DNA from 2 places in the Shewanella decolorationis genome. Region 1 is predicted to be linked to the other one. Evidence: riboswitches for the same ligand, from Rfam matches in the RefSeq annotation. Region 1 holds a riboswitch; the other holds the start of a gene.
The links. Region 1 has a riboswitch for thiamine pyrophosphate ahead of thiC (phosphomethylpyrimidine synthase ThiC). Riboswitches for the same ligand answer to the same signal wherever they lie in the genome.
Positions count from the first base shown of each region.

Region 2: linked by a shared signal. The riboswitch ahead of EYR25_RS00435 (TonB-dependent receptor) and the one ahead of thiC (phosphomethylpyrimidine synthase ThiC) in region 1 are both predicted to bind thiamine pyrophosphate.

Region 1 covers NZ_CP037898.1:4,349,945-4,358,045, reverse strand. The annotation lists gene EYR25_RS19490 (HesA/MoeB/ThiF family protein) at 1-227, opposite strand, end outside; gene thiE (thiamine phosphate synthase) at 224-1,921, opposite strand; gene thiC (phosphomethylpyrimidine synthase ThiC) at 1,924-4,077, opposite strand; TPP riboswitch at 4,236-4,334, opposite strand; gene EYR25_RS19475 (hypothetical protein) at 4,510-5,697, opposite strand; gene trhA (PAQR family membrane homeostasis protein TrhA) at 5,974-6,657, shown strand; gene EYR25_RS19465 (NUDIX hydrolase) at 6,765-7,295, opposite strand; gene EYR25_RS19460 (tRNA (adenine(22)-N(1))-methyltransferase) at 7,410-8,101, opposite strand, start outside.
Region 2 covers NZ_CP037898.1:88,419-96,519, forward strand. The annotation lists gene tsgA (MFS transporter TsgA) at 1-962, shown strand, start outside; gene EYR25_RS00430 (Crp/Fnr family transcriptional regulator) at 1,018-1,698, opposite strand; TPP riboswitch at 1,913-2,023, shown strand; gene EYR25_RS00435 (TonB-dependent receptor) at 2,077-4,278, shown strand; gene EYR25_RS00440 (YkoF family thiamine/hydroxymethylpyrimidine-binding protein) at 4,374-4,634, shown strand; gene pnuC (nicotinamide riboside transporter PnuC) at 4,703-5,368, shown strand; gene EYR25_RS00450 (phosphotransferase) at 5,459-6,718, shown strand; gene EYR25_RS00455 (DUF6279 family lipoprotein) at 6,829-7,701, shown strand; gene EYR25_RS00460 (HvfX family Cu-binding RiPP maturation protein) at 7,752-8,101, shown strand, end outside.

The DNA of each region.
Region 1 (8,101 bases):
GATAATTCCACCCTATCGCCGTCGACAAGTGTTAAGCGCCCAACACCAGCGCAGGCTAAATATTGCGCCGCCAGTTGTCCAAGGCCGCCTAGGCCGACAATAAGCACATGAGCATGTTTCAGCTGCAACTGGCCAGCCTCGCCGACCTCGGGTAAAAATATTTGCCGCGAATAACGAATAAAGTCTTTATCGGCAAGGGATTGGGCCTGCTCTTGTGTCGTGCTCATAGGCTTAACTCCCAAGCCTGTGTCAATTCGGCAAAGGCCATTACTGGATCATTCGCCTCGGTAATCGCCCGCACCACGGCAATATTTCTCACCCCAGTCGCTTTGACTTGGTCAAGATTAGAAGGCCCGATTCCGCCAATTGCCACTAAGGGATAGTGCGCTTTAAACAGTTCAACATAATGCGCTAACTTGAATAACCCCTGCGGCGCCGATGGCATTTGCTTGGTGGTCGTAGGAAAGATATGCCCGAGGGCGATGTAAGATGGCGCATATTGATGGGCACGCAGCAACTCGAAATAACCGTGGCTCGAGATGCCAAGAGCCAATCCCGCGGCATGAATGGCATTAAGATCCGTCACCGCCAGATCTTCTTGGCCAAGATGCACCCCAAATGCGCCATGTTTTATCGCTAACTGCCAATGATCATTGATAAAAAGCTGAGCATCATAATGCTTGCCTAAGGCAATCGCGGTTTGGATTTGTGCCTCAAGTTCGTCCGACGCCAGCACATTAGACTTTAGCGCATTAGACTTTATCCTGAGCTGTACCGTCTTCACGCCCGCCGCTAATAACTGCTCTAGTAACTGTAGGTTATCGACAACGGGATAGATTCCTAAGTCAGGATTAAGGCGCTTAAACGCGCCGCATTGCAAATCACTGGATTCACTCAAGCTATTTTGAGAATAAGCCGTGACGTGAGGAAACGCCGTTAAGCTATGCGGCCAAGCGGTACGCGCGAGTGGCCCAGGACCTTTGCCAATACCCTGTGCTTGAGTTAAACCTTGATTAACATAGGCTTTTGCTACCACAACGGCATCCTGCAATACAAAGCCGAAGGCTAATACCGAGGCGATGGCTGAAGACAGAGTACAACCACTGCCGTGGTTATGGCGCGTGTTTATCCGCGCACTGCTGAGCCAAAAGCCGCCATTAGCGTCAAGAGGTGAGCAGCCCGTAACCTGATGACAAATCAGCAGATCTTCCGCCATACGCTGATTATCTTTGGCACTGCGATGACTTGTGATATCGCTTTGTTGCTCGCTTAAGCTATCCCTTGTATTAATGCCAGCACTTGCCTGAGCTACAAAATCAATATCGCCGCCCTTGGCTAATACGCTGCAGTCTAATTGTTCAGAGAGTTGAATTGTCGCAGCGGCGAATTCAGCTTTTGTGTGTATTGCTGACGCTTGTTTGTCTTTGGCGACAGTAAGCCTTGCCAGCTCCTGCACATTCGGCGTTATCAGGCTAATCAAGCCCTTAAAGGGAGTAAAATCCAGAGGTTTGCTCGCCGTGCTCTTATCCCCAAGTTCATCCCCACAGCTTGCAACCATCACAGGGTCGAGAATAACGGGGACGAGTGGAAATTGGGTTTTAAAACCAGCCAACCAATCGGCAACTAAATGCAGTTGCTGCTGATTCGCGAGTAAGCCAATTTTAATCGCATGAGGCGGTAGATCGGCTAACAGGGTCGAGAGCTGTGTGAGTAGCATTACCTCACTCACAGGCTCAACTAAATCCACCGCCACCGAACTTTGAGCCGTTAACGTGGTGATCACGCTGCATCCATGGCCGCCCAAATCTTTGATGGTGGCTAAGTCGGCTTGGATCCCCGCGCCGCCACCGCTGTCGGAACCCGCAATGGTCCAGACGATAGGTTTAGGCGCCACTTGGCTAATATGTTTAGCAGGGGTCATTATCAAACCTCCGCAACCTGTACTATGGATTGGAGTTCTGTCCCATCCTGATGCTTGGCCGATTCATTGGCAGTATTTGCATCGCCTAGCGGTAGATACAGCTTGGCGCCCGAAGCCGCAAACTCGGCCGATTTTTGCGCCATGGCCGCCGCTAATTCATCTTGGGTTTTGACTTTGATCTGCTGGATTGCTTCTTTGCTAGCTTGCCCTTGTGGAGCAGAGTTTATCGATGCAAGCGCTTCAGCGCTCTCAACATTTTGGCTTGACGAAGCCCCTGCTAACGCACCCGCCGCTAAACTTGCCGCATAGTCACGTACATCTTGGGTGATCTTCATCGAACAGAACTTAGGGCCACACATAGAGCAAAAGTGCGCAACCTTGGCCGACTCCTGTGGCAAGGATTCATCGTGATAGGCACGCGCGGTATCAGGGTCAAGCCCTAAGTTATATTGGTCTTCCCAACGGAATTCAAAGCGCGCCTTAGACAACGCATTGTCGCGGATCTGCGCGCCCGGGTGGCCTTTAGCAATATCGGCCGCATGGGCAGCAATCTTGTAGGCAATCAGCCCTTGTTTGACATCCTGCTTATTGGGTAAACCTAAGTGCTCCTTCGGCGTCACATAGCAAAGCATGGCGCAGCCATACCATGCGATCATCGCAGCCCCAATTCCGGAGGTGAAATGATCGTAACCCGGCGCAATATCGGTAATTTGCGGCCCTAGGGTATAAAACGGCGCCTCGACGCAGTGGATAAGCTGCTTATCCATATTCTCTTTGATAAGTTGCATCGGGATATGTCCAGGCCCTTCGATAATGGTCTGCACATCGTATTCCCAGGCGATTTTGACCAGCTCGCCTAAGGTCTCAAGCTCGGCAAACTGCGCCTCATCATTGGCATCGGCAATCGAGCCTGGACGCATACCATCGCCTAATGACAGCGACACATCGTAGGCAACGCACAGCTCGCAAATCTCGCGGAAATGGGTATAGAGGAAGTTTTCTTGATGATGGCTCAAGCACCATTTGGCCATAATCGAGCCGCCGCGGGACACAATCCCAGTCACCCGTTTGGCGGTCATGGGCACATAGCGCAATAACACGCCCGCATGGATGGTAAAGTAATCGACGCCCTGCTCCGCTTGCTCAATCAAGGTATCGCGAAACACTTCCCAGGTCAGGTGCTCAGCCACGCCGTTTACTTTTTCCAATGCTTGATAAATCGGCACTGTGCCAATCGGCACTGGCGAGTTACGGATAATCCATTCGCGGGTTTCATGGATATACCGCCCAGTGGACAAGTCCATCACAGTGTCCGCGCCCCAACGGGTTGACCAGACTAACTTTTCGACTTCCTCCTCGATGGAGGACGTAACCGCCGAGTTGCCGATATTGGCATTCACTTTCACCAAAAAATTACGGCCAATAATCATAGGCTCGGCTTCAGGGTGATTGATATTTAACGGAATAATGGCGCGCCCACGGGCAATTTCGTCGCGGACAAATTCTGGGGTAATCGATTTACCGATTACGGCGCCAAAGGATTCACCTTGGCCGCGGCGGTTTAAGATTTCATCCTGCACCTCGGCGAGCGCCATATTTTCCCGAATCGCCACATACTCCATTTCGGGGGTAATGATCCCTTGGCGGGCATAGTGTAATTGGCTCACGCGCTTACCCGGTAAGGCACGGCGAGGACGAACAATCGCACTTGAGCCGGCCTCGAAGCGCAGATGATCGAGCCCATCATCCTTCAGGCGTTGCTGGGTGAAATCTGAGGTCGCACAATCGAGCACTTCGGTATCTTGGCGCTCGATAATCCAAGGTAATCTGAGTTTGGCTAGTCCTTGGCGCACGTTAATTTGCGCAGCCGGATCGGAATAAGGCCCTGCGCAGTCGTACACCGGAATGGGAGGATTTTTCTCAACTATGGGCGCAGTCGCAGTGCCGCCAATCCGCGTATCGGTTTGCAGAATTTGCCGCATCCCTACACGGAGATCCTCACGGCTCCCCTGCAAATAGAGCTTTTGCGAATTAGGATGTTGTAATGGTTTAAGGGTATCGATAAAGGCTTGGGCCTGGGCGCGCGCTGCACGGCGGCTCGTTTGCCCTTGGGTGTTCACGGCAATAGATTCTGAGGACAATTCTAAACTGGACATAAGCAATCTCACTTTAACAAATAAAAATGGGGTTGCTTGTCTGGAGACTTGAGTGTTTAAGCTGAGCGCTGCAAACCCTAAGCGGATTTGCGGACTCAATAACGACTAAATCGATGGGTTAATGCAGGGCAAAAGGTGGCCGCTGTCACGATTTAATGGATGTTATTATGCTTGTTTCCTTCGCAGGTTTTAACCTGATCAGGTTCAACGGATCCCGAATAAACGGTCTCAGCCAAGAGGCACTCCGACAAGATGGGCAAAAGTATAGGCAGAAGCGCAGCGAACAAACAAGCCTAATTTTAGGATAAAAACCAAATTATCAATCAAAATTAAAGAACGCATAACGCAATGTATTTAAACGACTTTAACCTAAATTGGTTTTAGAGATCATAGTTAAAACAATTTTTAGTGAAAATTTATCACAACTACTTTTTAACCTTTTGGCCGCTTTACCATCATTTTATCCAGCTGCGCCTTAATGGCATCGTCAATTTCTTGATTCATTTTCTTGCCACTGCAATTGAAGGGGAACCCTAAATTCTCAGCATAGGGATTAATTTGGGTGCCGACTTTAACGACCCGATAGCAGGTATCCCCTTTACGGACAATTCGATTAGGATCCAGTTCTAAATCTAAACTGGTGGGGCCGCTAAAATCGTCGGCATTGGGAACAATCAACACCTCCATCTCGGGGCTCATTTCAGACATAGTCGACCGTTTGCCGTAATGATTTGCCTGCTCTAACACTAAATCATCTAAGGCTTGCTCACGCTGACGTTCAAAATAACGCTGGGTAAATAACCCCACGCTACCAGCCGCACCGCTGCTTTGCTCACCAGTATCTGACTGCTGAGTACTTGCCACTTGAGCCGAGCTTGATTGGACTTCTGCCTTTTGAGGCTTAATAGCTTCTTTTGCACTCTGCTGGGTTTGGCCCTGTGTTGGAGTCTTTGAAACTGCTCTATTTGACGCTTGGGCGCTGACTTCAGGAGGTTTTGCAATCTGCTCTGTAGTTTTTGGCGCAAGCTTTTCCGCGGGTTTTGGTATCACTTTCGCTGCCGGTTCAACATTCACTGTCAGCTGCGTAGTGTTAGGCGGCGAAGTGATCGGCTCACTAGAAACTGTAGGTTCTTCCACAGAGGAATTTTTAGGAGGATCCGCTGGATCGGTTTGCGTTGGCGGCGCATAAATAAAATATGCCTTTAACGCCTTGGTTGCAGTTCGTGCATTCGCAGATGATTCGGTAAACGACAGCCCTAAGTGTTCCGACTGGGTTCGCCATAGGAAAATCAATAACAACAGCAGTAAGCCATGACCCAAGATAACCCAAAGCAATGGCTTAAGATTGAAATACTGCGACCACTCTCCCCCGCTTAGTTTTGAAGATGTTTGAAATGTGCTATCGATGTCTTTTTGGTTAGCCTCATGCAAATTAAGGCTTATATCGCTCCTCAAAGGCTCAGCATGAGCGCTAAAAGGCTTAGCATTCAAATCTGTAGCACTGAAAGACGTTGCACAAAAAGGCATAGCGGAAAATGGTACGGTCTCTTCGTTTGTCACGCGGCCGTACGCATCAAAACTAAGATCATCTTCTAGGGTAATATTCGAACGAACAGGCAAAATCCATCCCTTAGTACTTAATGGACAAAGTACTTAACAAATCCATGACATCTACGGGAGATTAGAGAAAGTGCAACGCACAAAGTTCCAAGGCGTTGACATTAATCAGTCGTAAACAGTCACCATAATGTTGTACAACTAGATAAGAGCTCGCCTCAGTCTCAGTTGATGATGTAAATCTCAAAATAAATTAGCTTACACGTGTAAGCTAATTATGGCTTTCCAATTTATCAACTGATAGACTCAGTCATTATCGCCATCGAGTGGATCAACAGCATGCCAAGCCAGAGTTTGATAGAGCCGCAAATGAGTCATGAAAAACCATTGAATATCAGTGGCTATAGCCTTAGTGAAGAGATTGCCAATAGCATCAGCCATGGCCTAGGGGTGATCGCGGGTGTGGTCGGCTTAGTGTTTATGATCCTCAAGGGCGCAGACCACCTCACAAATATTCAGCTCACAGGTGTTATTATTTATGGTGCAAGCCTTATCCTGTTGTTTTTAAGTTCTACCCTGTATCACAGCGTAACGCATGTAGGCTGGAAACATAAACTTAAGATTGCCGATCATTGTGCTATCTACTGCTTAATTGCAGGCACCTATACCCCGCTGATGTTAATCAGCCTGCAAGGACAACTATCCACCATTATCCTGACGGCGATTTGGTCCTTGGCTATTGGTGGGATTTTATTTAAGACTTTGTTTATTCATCGCTTTAAAAAAATGAGCCTAGTGCTCTATTTAGTAATGGGTTGGCTGTGTGTGACTGTGATGGGCGATTTAACGGCGGCGATGTCACCGCTAGGATTTAAGCTTCTACTATTGGGCGGGTTGTTTTACACCTTAGGGGTGATCTTCTATGTCGGTAAACGCATCCCATACAATCACGCGATTTGGCATTTATTTGTATTGGCGGGCGCAATGAGCCATTTCTTTTGTATTTATTTAACCGTGATCTAACGGTTAAGGCAGCCTTCACAGAAATCCTCATAAGCCATCCTCAGGATGGCTTTTTTTATGGCGGCGCTTTAAACCACAGTGCATTAACCCCATCAAGCTGACTTTATCTACAGCAACTCTTCAACGATTCGTTTGAGCAGAAAGGTTTCCCTGTCGATGGATTGCCCTTTATTGGCGAACGTTCGTTGGATCTCTTCATTATGGGCAATCGCTTGATGGATATTGATCCACTCAGGGCGCATCCCATTTTTTATCTCGTGGGCTTCGAGTCTTGGCTCACCTAGGCCGCGCTCGCCAAGGTTCATATCGATTTCGCACAGGTAACAGTAAGAGTCCATGTGTACAACATTTGCGCCCTCACGAAACCAAGAACGATATTCCTCATAACGACCAAAGGGCGCTAACACTTTGGCGGCAATGGCGCCGGTTTCTTCCTGCAACTCGCGGATAAGTCCGACTTCAAGGCTCTCGCCCTTATCCACCCCACCGCCAGGCAAACCGTAATCCCGATATTTTTGGGTGTAGAGCAGCAAAATATCTTCCCCTGACAGCACAATGGCACGGGCGGCTTGGCGATAAAAAATCTTCGCCTGTTTAAGATTGAGATTGGCAGCTTGGGTGGACTTCAATAAACGCATAATAAAACTCAAGATTAACGGCCTAATAGCATAAATCAACTCGATGGATTTACAGAGTAAAACCGTTTCAACGCCACGGCTAAGCGCTCAATGGCCGCATGTTGACCTATGAGGTTAACAATTCAGTTGCTGCAAAATGTACTGATAGGCCGCCACAATTTGCGACTTGTTGGGCATGCGATGCTCAGGAATACGCTGATAGTGGCCTATGGTTTGGTCAAGATACCGCTTGGCTTGGTTGGTTTTATCCGCATCTAACCCTTGCCACATGATTGAGCCCGCCGCACTTAAGGGCACTGCTTCAGTTGTTTTTGAACTGGTATTCGTTTTTGAGCAGGCATTGGCCTGAGTTAAATGCAGGATCTCGTAGAAACGTTGGTTTTCTTCGAGTAAATATTCATCTTTAAGTTTTAAGCCCAATTCCGCCAACGCGCTGCGCACATGGTAATTATGATGCACGGGACACAAAATAAATTCGAGCTGGCAAGTGTCTTGACTAAGGTCATGGTTGCCCGAATCAGTTCCACTCCGGGCATCACTTTGTCTTTGCTGATTCGCCACAATACTGCGAACCAATTCAACCAATAACTCACCGCCCACACCCGCAATAATTACTAAGTGTTTGGCTTGCTTTCCGTATTGCGCCAGTGGCAAGGCCGCTACATCCATACAATGCACTTGCCATTCACTCTGGGGATTGGCGGTTTGCTCAATTGCGTTTTGAGGGTTTGAGATAGGCTGCAGAGGGAAAAACCTTGCTAACTCAAGGCTGAGTTGCTGCATCAAGGGCGCGACACAATCGACAA
Region 2 (8,101 bases), 460 kb from region 1:
GGATCACCTTACTCAGTTATAGTCTAGTTGCGCTTTCTGCGCTGGCATTACACCTTACCAGTTCGCTACAGCTAGTGATGCAGGCCATGACCTTAATTGGGTTCTGCGGCGGGATTGGGCTGTGTATCGCAGGCACCATTGTGGTGTCAGTATGGCAAGCCAAAATGCAGAGCACTATGTTAGTGGTGCAGGATGCGACCTTTAATGTTGCTGGGGTGGTGTTTCCGCTGATCACAACCTACGCCTTAACCAATGCCTTATCATGGAGTTACAGTTACTTAGCCGTGGGTTTGGTTGCCTTAGGCACGGTGATTATTAGCTTATTCACCAATTTTTCTCTGTGCGAGCAATCATCGAATACGGAGGAGAAACAACAATCAGAGTGGAATTTCGGCATTATCAGCGGCGGTATCGGCTTATTTTTAGGCATGCTGGCGCTGTATACCTTCCTCACGTGGGCACCGTTATTTGTAAAACAAAAATTTGATATCCCATTTGAAGAGGCGGGCAATATCATTACCCAATACTGGTCGGCCGCGTTGATTGGTGCCTTAATTTCAACCCTGATCGTGACCCGGGTAAAAATTCATCATTTCTTAGTCGGTATTATTGGTTTAGCCATGGTGATCACCTTTGTGATTGTGACTACCGACAAGTTGAATTGGATTGCTTATTTAACCTACGGTTACGGCTTTGTCTGTGCGGCACTTTACAATGCGTTTATTGCCTATGGCGTGTCGTTTGTGAAGCAAGCCAGCAGCAAGAATGTCTCCTACATTTTGATCAGTGGCAGTACGGGGGCCATGTTTAGTCCGGCGATCAGTTCGTTCTTCGAACGTATTATCGGCTTGCAAACCGTGATGTATGTGATCCCCGTGCTTTACGCCGCAATCTTTATGCTGCTGATTGCATCGAGCCGGATGAAACCTGCGATGTCTGCACAATCACTTTCGGCAAGTTAAGCTAAAGGCCCATACTTGGTTGTTATCTGCCGAGTATGGGTGTTGTCGAAGTGGGTTAAATGCCTGCTTCGACAAAAGCTTTAAGTGCACTCAGGTTTTTTATCCGAATGCCTTCTTTTTTACGCTCGATTAAACCGCGCTCTTCCAAATGTTGTAATGCCCGTCGGTAGACCCTGTCAGTGGTACCAAAACGCTCCGCCTCTAAATAACGCTTACTAAAACCATCGACGGGTAAATCGTTTAAATACTCATGGTAGATATCGAATGCCACGTTATAGCTGATGGGATAAAGCAGTCTGCGGGTAAAAATATCGACGGTATCTTGGTAATCAATCGCTATGGCACTGGCAAAAAACAGCGCCAGTTGCGGGTGTTGGCCGAGGGAATGTTGCAACTTTTCAGTGCTAATTAGCGAAATTTCCAAGGGCTCGTTGGCGATGATGTCCAGCTGGCACTGGTATTGGGTAAAAAACTCCATCTCACCAAAGAGCTGTGAATCACAATCGATAGTCCCTAATTGGAAACAACGGCCATTTCTGGCGGTGTGCCCCAACGATACGCGGCCTTGCTTGACTAACACCAGCGAGTTTATGGCTTCACCTTGCGTCATCAGGTGAGCGCCTTTTTTGAGCATTTTGACTTCGCTGATACAGCTAAGAATCACTGCTTCAATAAGAGGATAGTCTTGTTCCCATCGCTGGCTATAACGTCCCTTGGCTAACGGTTTTAGCTGCATTGAGTTGACCCTTCTACCATACTTAAAATCGTCGCCTTCTATAGCATTAGAAAGCATATTGGGTCAAATCAGCCAAAGGAGAGAAGGGCGTTTGTATCGACTGATTGTGAGCCGCCAGAGGTTTCAACAAAGGCATGAATGGCGTGAGCTAAGCGTCATTTACTGATGTGCAGTGACAAGAGTGTCTACTTTATGATTTTCGTCATGTATACTTAGCGCCGCCAAGGGGTGTTTGCCAACAAAGTGGCAGACTGAGATGTCATCAGACGAACCCTTAGAACCTGATCCGGCTAATACCGGCGTAGGAATGGGCCAATCAACAGCACACTTCTGAATCGCTTATTCGTTGCCGGATCTCAAACATGTATTTGAGGTCCTATGTCTAACAAAAAGTCTAACAAAAATTCTTCAATCTTCACCGTAGCCTTAACTCGTGCCCCCTTAGCGCTGGCCATTTCGGCTGCGTTAAGCACGGCCGCATGGGCGCAAACCGATGCTATCGATAAACCTGATCCCAGCAATGATATGGAAATCATGGTGGTGACGGCGGATTTTCGCAGTGCCAGCTTAGAGAAAATGCCATCAAGCATTACCGTTATCGATGCCCAGCAAATTCAAGATGAAAGTGCCCAGCACTTTGAAGATGTGATGAACTCCATCGCCAACTTTAACTGGTCGGGTGGCAGCTCGCGTCCTAAGTATTTCCAGATCCGTGGCGTGGGGGAGCAGGAGCAATATCAGGGTGCACCTAACTCGTCTGTGGGTTATATCATTGATGATATTGATTTATCCGGTATCGGCATGGTGTCGAGCATGTACGATCTGCAACAGGTCGAAGTGTTACGCGGCCCGCAGGGTACCCGCTATGGCGCCAATGCGTTAGCGGGCTTGATTTACCTTAAGAGCAACGACCCGACCGATGTGTTTGAACATGGCGCCGAGGTTTCTTTAGGCAATGACGATTTGCAAACCTTCAGCGGTTTTAGCTCAGGGCCGTTAACCGATTCGGGCAAATTGTTATACCGCGTGTCGCTGCAGCAGCATCAGCAAAACGGTTATCGCGACAATCTCTATTTAAATAAAGAAGATACCAATGGTCGTGATGAATTTACTGGCCGCGCTAAATTACGCTGGTATGCCACCGATAATCTGCAACTCGATTTAACCCTGCTGCATGCCGATTTTGATAACGGCTACGATGCCTGGAGCTTAACCAACGATCCTAAACATACTATTTCGGATCAGCCGGGTGTCGATAGCCAGCGCACCACGGGCGCAGGATTTAAAGCAACCTACTCGGGCGCAGAATCGTTTGAGTTAACCTCGCTGACTTCATTTGCCAATACCGATCATCATTACAGTTACGATGGCGATTGGGCGAACCCTGAGTATTGGGCCGCCAAGCAATGTGAGGATGAGGGCAATCTTGCCCCTTGTCAGTACGATTACTTCTGGGACAAAACCGGTCAGCGTAAAACCTTATCCCAAGAGTTCCGCTTAAGCTCGACCGATCAAGGCCGTATTTTTGCCGGTTCAACCGACTGGTTACTTGGGGTTTATGCGATGAACCTTAAAGAAGATAACCAACTGTATTCTGAATATAATACTTGGCCCGATGAGGTATTAGATTCCGAATATGAAGCAACCAATTACGCCGTATTTGGTCAGTTGGATACGGATTTAGGCGCCGATTATGCTTTGTCTGTGGGACTGCGTGCCGAGCGTCGCAATAGCCACTACTCAGATACCAACAATGACAATTTTGACCCGAGCGAAACCATGTGGGGCGGCCATATTGCGCTGAGCAAAGTGCTGAATGAGTCCCATAATGTGTACGCCCGTGTGGCGCGCGGTTACAAGGCGGGCGGTTTTAACATGACCTTGCCAGTCGAACTCAATGATAAAAAAGAGTTTGATACCGAAACCCTATATAACTACGAAATCGGCCTTAAATCCCATTGGTTTGAAGGGCTTATCGATACGAATCTAGCGCTGTTCTATATGGACAGACAGGACCAGCAAGTGGCCGCATCCCAGCAAGATCCGAACAAGCCACAACGCTTTATCCTCTACACTGAAAATGCGGGTAGCTCACACAACTACGGTGCCGAGTTGGACGCCACTTGGTATGCCACCGATAATCTCCAGTTTTACTCAAGCCTAGGTTGGTTAGAGACGGCGTACGGCGATTACCAGTATCAAGATAAATACGGTAGCGCTGTGGATTTAACGGGCCGCGATTTGGCCCATTCACCACACTTAACCTACAGCCTAGGCGGTACCTATCGTGCAAACTCGGGTTGGTTTGCCAACGTCAATATGAGTGGTAAGAGTGAGTTTTACTACTCAGACAGCAACGACTCGCGCTCTGAGCCATACACCATTGTGAATGCGCGTGTAGGCTACGAGGCGAGTGCTTGGTCGGCGTATTTATGGGGTCGCAACCTGTTCGATGAAGAATATGGTGTGCGTGGTTTCTATTTTGGTAATGAGCCGGATAACGGCTGGGCGGAAAAGCAATATATCCGCTACGGCGACCCACGCCAAATTGGGGTCACACTAAACGTTAAGTTTATGTAATCCCAGAAGAATGAGACATCAGATGTCAGGCTGTGTTCGCTCATTACGTCACCGCCTGACGATTGCATTATTAGCATTTGACCCAAGGAGTGAAGATGAAACTCACCGCCGAAATTAGCATGTATCCCTTTAATGAAAATTATCTCGACCCGATCAAATGGTTTATCCATCGCTTGGATAATTATCCAACGATTCAACGTGTTACCAATGCTATGGCGACGCAAGTGTGTGGCGACTATCAAGATGTGATGGCAATGCTGGCGACCGAGATGCAAGCCGCCCATGAAAAATGGGGCAAAGCTGTGTTTGTATGTAAGTTTATTGGTGGTGAGCTGAATTTAGCCCACAGCGAGTAACGCCCTAAGTTAACTTGAACGCTAAAGCGAAGTGGTTCAAGCAAGCGATATAGAGTGAGAGTAAGGCAATGACAGAATTATGGTTAACGCTGGTCAATAGTGTTAATGCTGCCCTAGGGGAAGTCCATGTGATGACCGCATGGGAAGCCTTAGCCGTGGTATTGGCCATGGCCTATTTGCTACTGGCCATGAAGGCGAGCGTTTGGTGCTGGGCGGCGGCATTTACCAGCACGGCCATTTACACTGTCTTGTTTTGGAAAGTGGCACTGCTGATGGAGTCGGTGCTGAATATCTATTACATGGCCATGGCACTCTATGGTTACTGGCTCTGGACCCAAGGTGGCGATAAACATCAAGGGGTGAAAGTGACTACTTGGCCGCTGAAAACCCATTTAAAGTTGATTGTTGCGACGGGGATTGTTTCCTTAGGCGTTGGCCATGGGATGGCAACTTTTACCCAGGCTTCCTTTCCCTATCTCGATGCGGCCACTACTTGTTTTGCGGTGATGACGACCTATTTAGTCGCTAAAAAAGTGTTGGAGAATTGGCTGTATTGGGTGGTTATCGATCTGGTGTCGATTTACCTTTATCTCAGTAAGGGACTGATGCTGACTTCATTATTATTTGTGCTCTATGTTGGCCTGGCGGTTGTAGGCTATTTCCTGTGGCGCGCCGCCCTTGCCGATAGCCGCAATCCCCATCTAGAGTCGAGCGCTGCAAAGCTACTCGGCTAACGGTGGCAGATATCAACAGATGATGGCTAACACACAAGGGCTGCGAATGTTTCATAAGCTATTCAACATGATTGTTGTGGTAAGCCACTAATGCCGCCGCACATTGGGCAGGACAAGGATGCGTTGCTTGCGGTATTAGCACAGGCAGGGCTTACTGATATCACGCAAATTCAGCCCTTAGCGGATGGATTAAGTAACCACAACTACCATATCGAAACGCCGACAGCGCATTATGTCTTGCGAGAAAACGCCAATGCCGCCGATAGCTTTTGTTCGCGGGAACAAGAGTTGTTCTATTGGCGCCATCTTGCCAAGGCAAAGCTTGCCCCCGAGTTGCTGTGGGTGAGTGGCGATCAGCGTTATTACCTAAGCCAGTTTATCTTCGCGCAATCTCTGCCAAGCCTTCCTATAGCATCTCCATTCGCGCCGCTGATGGAGGATATTGGGGGGAGGGAGGCGTTGGTTACCGAAAAGCGTATTGCCGCAAGAGGTATTGATACACTTGAGCAGCTCAAGGTGCAACGCGAGCCAACTATGGCATCAGGTTATCAAGAACTGAGCCAGCAAAATTTAAGCTTGCAAAACTTAAACTGGAACGAATTAAGCTGGAAAGATCTAGAGTCTCAATGCAGTGCGGCGACCTTTTGCTTGGGTGAAACGCACATTGAGGCTTGGTTGCAATCTCATGCCGATATCAAGCTCGCAGCAGACCCGCAGGCTTGGTATCAGTCGGAACGACTCGCTTTGTTAGACTGCTTAACGCCGAATCGCGCCCACAGCCTGTTACTGCAATTGCTGCAACAGCTACGCGTGCAAGCGACTGGGCCGTACCACATCAGTATCACTGAGCAATGGCAGGAATATCACGGGCTGTTGTTAGCCTTTTCCGCAGCGGATATGGGCGAGGCATGGCAGAGCCGATTGGCGCAATTACTCAGCATACAAACACAGATCCTTGATTGGACGGCGACCTTAGCCGATTGTTTAGTCGCGCCGCAGTTTTGCCATCGCGACTTAAATCCCCATAATCTGCTGCTAAAAGATAACCAGTTGTATTGCATTGACTTTGAGTATGCGACCGCCTCTCATCCTCTGTGTGAACTGGCCGTTGTGCTCGCAACTCACCAATTAACGCCTGCGCAGCGGTATCTATTAGTGCGGCAGTATCTGGCTGAACACCCCGGCTTAACCTCGGATGCCATCAAGGCGATACCTGCAGCCATCGAGATGTATTGGGTGTTTGCTGTGTATTGGGCATTATTGATGGCGGCGCACACCCGTGGTGAGCGGCAGCAGGAATACTTCGACTGGTTCGATCATTTCTGGCCACTTATCAGCCACACGTCTTAAGCCTTTTGTTTCTCACTGCCTCTGTTTGGTTATGGTTGTTGTGTTAAAAAAATAAACTTTCTATTAACCTCAGTGTCATAGGATGACCAAGGCTGAACGGATGCAAATTGATGAAAAAAGCTGTGTTGTTAGTGGTGTTGCTATTTGGCTTAACGGCCTGCTCGACCAAATTTAGTTATCATTTTCTCGACTGGGCCATAGGTTGGGAGTTGGATGACTATGTCAGCCTTGATAAAAAACAACAGAAGGTCGTCGATGGGCTTATCGACAAGTTTGTGCTTTGGCACCAATCCGAAGAACTCGGCCATTATGTGGCGCAGTTAACCGAAGTTGAGCAGCAGATCCAAACCAATACCTTAACTCCCGCATTGTGGGCCGAGCATGTCACGCTCGCCAAACGGCATTGGTTTCGGTTATTTGAGTTTGCACTGCCGGAAATGTTGCCGATTATCTCATCGTTAACCGATGAACAGGTGAAGCAAATTCTTACCCAGTCGCGAAAAGACGAGCAGGAATTGATTAAGGAGTTTGCCGGTAAAACCCCCGAGCAGTTACAGCAGGAGGCCGATGAAAATCTTATCGAGCAATTTGATGACTGGCTGGGTAGCGTAACGGATGAGCAAAAAACGCTTATTCATCAATATAATCAACAGCGACTGTCGACCTTAGATATGTGGCTCGATTACCGCCACGAATGGTTACGTCAATTTGAAGTAGCCCTTGGACAGCGCAGCGATATTCCGTTGCTGACCGAGCGATTGACCCTGCTGATGACGCGCCCTGATGAGCTTAAGTCGGAAAAATATCGCACCATTTTAAGGCAAAATACCGAAGCATTCGGCGGCTTGTTACTCACTATCAATGCCTGTCTGTCAGCGAAGCAGTCCAAGCATTTTTATAATAAGCTGAACAAACTTATTCAAGATCTGCGTGAATTAAATCAAGAGGGAATTGAAAAAGTGGCAAAAGCCGCGAAAGATTAATCCCGCCGCCAAGGTCTATTGGGCAACTCCATCTAATTCAGAGATTGCCCATGTTGCTTGTTAACCTTTATCAAAAATTCCTCAATGCGAGCCGTTATAGTGAGGGGCTTGCCCCCTTAGCCCTTCGGCTTTATCTCGCGCCTGTGCTAATGCAGGCTGGCTATAACAAGCTCGCGCATTTTGAAGACACTGTAGCTTGGTTTGCTAATCCCGACTGGGGACTGGGTTTACCTATGCCGACGTTAATGGCGGCGCTGGCGGCAGGCACTGAGTTTTTGGGTGCGTGTTTATTACTCGTTGGCTTAGCAACGCGGCTGATATCTATCCCTTTGATGATAACCATGCTGGTGGCGGCGTTTACTGTGCATTGGCCCAATGGTTGGCTGGCGATTGCCGATGG